2 regions of the Marinomonas posidonica IVIA-Po-181 genome follow, and region 1 is predicted to be linked to the other one. Evidence: predicted binding sites of a transcription regulator. Region 1 holds the regulator's gene; the other holds the start of a gene.

Region 1 (2,208 bases):
GATTTTCGTCTTAGGGGTATTTAGCATGCGATCAGCAGGCTGCGTAATCAATGATTATGCGGATCGAAAAGTGGATGGCCATGTTGATCGAACAAAGAACCGCCCGCTTCCCTCTGGTCGAGTATCAGAGAAAGAAGCCCTAGCTCTGTTTGCTGGCTTATCCATGCTCAGCTTCTTTTTGGTGTTATTAACGGACCTGCAAACCATATTACTGTCATTCGTCGGTTTGGGGTTAGCGGCTCTGTACCCATTTATGAAACGCTATACCCATCTGCCTCAACTTTTTCTCGGTCTTGCCTTTTCTTGGGCCATTCCTATGGCTTACAGTGCTCAAGGGGGCAGTTTAAGCGACCCGATTCTATGGATGCTGTTTCTCGCAAATTGCTTCTGGACCATCGCTTATGACACTTACTATGCAATGACAGACCGACCTGACGACTTAAAAGTCGGCATCAAATCTACCGCTATCCTTTTCGGTCAGTCCGACCTCATGGTCATTGTGTGTTTACAAGCTTTAACCTTATCCCTTTTGACATGGATCGGCTTCTTCGCCACACTAGGCTGGCCCTATTTTCTGGCTTTGTCTATTTGTATCTGGTTGTTTTATAAGCAATACCAACAAGCGAAGGACAGAGACAGGCAAGCTTGTTTTCGCTCTTTTCTCGAAAATAACCGCATTGGCTGCTGTGTCTTTATCGGTTTAGTTATCAGCTATTTTGCTTAATATGTGGCAAACTTATGACAGTTTAACTAAATTGTCATAATTGCTCGCTTTAATAAAAACCGTTCCTGAGATGAGGGTAGATCCTGTGACCGGTAAAAAAGTTTTAATTATTGATGATGAATCTTCCATTCGCGAGATGATTGCGATTGCCTTAGAGATGGCTGGCTATGAGTACATGGAAGCCGAAAATATTCAGCAAGCTCACGAAATTATCGTGGACCATCGACCAGATTTGATCTTGGTTGATTGGATGATGCCTGGTGGTAGTGGTATCGAGTTAACTCGCCGCATCAAGAAAGACAGCACGACAGCCGAAATTCCGGTTATCATGCTGACGGCCAAAAGCGAAGAAGACAACAAAATTCAAGGCTTAGAAGTCGGGGCGGATGACTACATCACCAAACCTTTTTCGCCGCGCGAACTCGTTGCTCGTCTCAAAGCGGTATTACGCCGAGCCACACCACAAGGCATAGATGAACCAATCGAAGTGGAAGGCCTCACTCTGGACCCAATTAGCCAACGAGTCACCATTGGTGCCCGTCCGCTAGACATGGGACCAACAGAATATCGTTTACTCAAGTTTTTAATGACTCACCAAGAACGAGCCTATTCAAGAGCACAGCTGTTGGATCAAGTATGGGGAGGCAATGTGTATGTCGAAGAACGTACCGTTGATGTACACATTCGTCGTCTGCGCAAGGCCATTGGCGACACTCATGACTTCTTGATTCAAACCGTGCGAGGCACAGGCTACCGTTTCTCAGCAAAAAGGTCAGTATGAAAACCATTTGGCGGAACACCATCCTTTCTTGGTTAGCAGGTTTTGCTGCCTGTGCCGTGATTGGCTATATTCTTGGTCATTTTTTGGGTGTTCTGCTGCTGTATACCTTAGGGACCTTGTACTGGCAGTTATACCAACTTTATCAATTCCATAACTGGCTACGTCATTCAGGACGTGCCGCTCCACCAGAATCGAGTGGTATCTGGGGAGAAGTCTTTGATGCTGTATACCGCCTGCAAAAGAAGCAGAGAAAATCCAAACGTCGTATGCGACAAGCTTTAACTCGGATTGAAAGCTCCACCAGTGCGCTCAAAGAAGGCGTGATTATGGCGGATAACCAAGGTAACCTCGAATGGTGGAACAACTCAGCGGCTCATTTCTTGGGTTTAATGCGACCTGTTGACCGTGGGCAGGTCATTACTAACATCGTTCGTAGTCCAGAATTCTTCCGCTATTTTACGCAAAAGCGTTTTGGTGAACCTCTGGTCATTAAGTCTCCAGCAAAAGACGGTGTCTATTTAGAAGTTCAAACCACCTTATATGATAAAAACGATCACCTCATCTTCGTTCGTGATGTGACTCGTCTACACCTATTAGAACAGATGCGTAAAGACTTTGTTGCCAATGCCTCCCATGAGCTTAAAACGCCTCTAACGGTGATTAAAGGCTATGTTGAAACCTTAGACATGTTTAAAGACAACCT
Region 2 (2,208 bases), 340 kb from region 1:
TGGGTCGTAATCAAATAAATAGATCTGCTTGTTGTCTTTAGTGCTGCCAAGATGTTCGGACTGTTTTAGCTCGTGTTTGATCATTTGTCGATTTTGTGGGTGATCGACGGTCTTTTCTGTCTTTAATAAAGGCTTTTTGCCTTTGGCGATACGGTACAGATGGCGTTTGACCAGCTTGTTCTTTTCCTTATCACTCAGTGGTAATTGTGCCAGTTCCTGAATCGGAATAGCTTGCCCCACTTGCATGGGAATTTTGCGATTACGCTGACGAAACATTTCATTCGCAAGTTGAATCGTCGATAACGGGCGATACACTAATGAGCTGGTGTAAAACAGCATGGAGTTACGGCCACCAATGTGCACTGGCAGTAATGGACTGTTGGTTTTTTGCGCTAGCTTTAAATAATTCTGGTTCCATTTTTGGTCTTTCACGCCACTGGGTGACATGCGAGAGACTTCGCCAGCCGGAAAAATGATGATGGCTTCTTCATTATGTAGGCAATTCATTATGGCTTTGAGCTGTTGGCGGCCGGTTTTTCCACCTAGGTTGTCGACCGGTAACACTAAGTCTTTCAATCCATCGAAGCCCATTAATAAATCGTTGGCAACGATTTTAACATCGGGGCGGATTTCACCGACTAAGCGTAATAGTGCTAAACCATCGAGCGCACCTAATGGATGGTTAGCAATGATCATAACGCGGCCAACGGCAGGAATATTACGGCGGTCCATCTGGCTGACTTGATAACCAAAGTTGAAATGATCCAAGACACGATCGATGAATTCGAAGCCAGCACAGCTGTCGTTTTGTTCCAAAAATAGGTTCACTTCACTTTCATGGAATAAGCGTTTTAGGATGCTTAAGGTTGGGCGAGTGATTAGTGGGCTTTTGTCGAAAAACTGAGGTGACTTACTAGCAATCATTTGCTCGACTTGTATCACAATGGCGCTCCGCTCTGAATAAACTTTTGATGATTTATTGTTCAGATTAGAGTGTCTGTGTGACAAAGAGGTGACGCTTATGTGGCGAAACAATGACCAATTTATAACAGAAAAAAGTCAGTCATTCTGAGGTCGCTAGTTTCTATTGCTATATTTTAGAGTGACAGAGAGGGGAGTTATTGAGCCGAGTCGTCTTCGTTTATGTCATCTTCAAAGCGATAAAAAAAGTTCCATAGGCAATATAGAGTGAGTAGTACGGCAAAGCTTGCCCACATGGGTTCATCATAGAGCCATTCAATGCTCGCCCAAACGGCGCAAGTTAATGTGGCAACCACACGACGCCAAAATGGCTTGAAAAATTGACGATCAGTTTCACTTAGCATAAGCAGTCCAACCAGGTAGGAACGGGCAGGCTCACACAAATTTTGTTGGATCAACCATGGCTTATCAAGAAGCGATGTTGTTGTGTCGTAACATGTGCAAGCCTGAGGATATCATTGCGCTTTTGTTTTGCTGTTGCCCAAAGAAATATGGCGCGATCCAGTTAATTGAGATTGACCACTCACACCCGAATCGATTTTATTAATTTGACCGCCTTTCGCGAGAAATTCTTGCATTTGCTTTTCGATGGATTCCGAGGTTTCCGAGGCGGCAGGCTGTTTCTTTTTTGTTGCCATGACTGATAGTCCTTGTTGTTTAATTGAGCAACCACTATATCAGAGTTTCACATTTTTTTCTTGTTGTGGATGAAAAACATCCACAAATGAATGGCTTTATCTAAGTGGTGTCAGAAACAGAAGCGATCCTTCGCGAACTGTTTGTGTGTTTACGGGCGGGTGGCGATATTACAAGCTGGTATGAGGGTGGTAACGACGTAATATTGGGTTTAACAGGCGGGTAAACCAGCCAGTAAATTCAATGGGGGCATCCAGAACCGTCAAACAAATACACTCAGCGTCTTTGGTGACAATTGGTTTGTGCTTGTGCCGAGCATCGCGACTGATGAAATCACCTTGTCGGTAAATACCCGTTTCGTCGGAGAACGCGCCTTCCAATACTAGAGTGATTTCATCACCTGTATGAGTGTGAGTGGGCATGTGAGCGCCCGCTTTGACTCGTGTCAGCGCAATCTGTGCGCCGCCTTCTTCATTATGCAGTGTGGCGATCTTAAACGAAGGTGACAAGTGCATCCAGGTCAGATCATCGTAGCCTTTGGTAATAAATTGACGCAGGCTTTTCGGAATCTTGCCGCCTTTGTCTTTGATA

The links. Region 1 encodes PhoB, which activates phosphate uptake and scavenging genes when phosphate is short. Its sites were predicted from a motif close to TGTCATANNNNTGTCANA; they were not measured.
Region 2: a site for PhoB is predicted at 1,001-1,018, ahead of olsF (bifunctional ornithine lipid synthase OlsF). Genes of this name have one in related genera too.

What each region holds. Positions count from the first base shown of each region.
Region 1 is NC_015559.1:3,829,836-3,832,043, forward strand. It holds gene ubiA (4-hydroxybenzoate octaprenyltransferase) at 1-724, shown strand, start outside; gene phoB (phosphate regulon transcriptional regulator PhoB) at 810-1,505, shown strand; gene phoR (phosphate regulon sensor histidine kinase PhoR) at 1,502-2,208, shown strand, end outside.
Region 2 is NC_015559.1:3,490,148-3,492,355, reverse strand. It holds gene olsF (bifunctional ornithine lipid synthase OlsF) at 1-942, opposite strand, end outside; gene MAR181_RS16130 (hypothetical protein) at 1,119-1,325, opposite strand; gene MAR181_RS16125 (hypothetical protein) at 1,437-1,619, opposite strand; gene MAR181_RS16120 (ChrR family anti-sigma-E factor) at 1,788-2,208, opposite strand, start outside.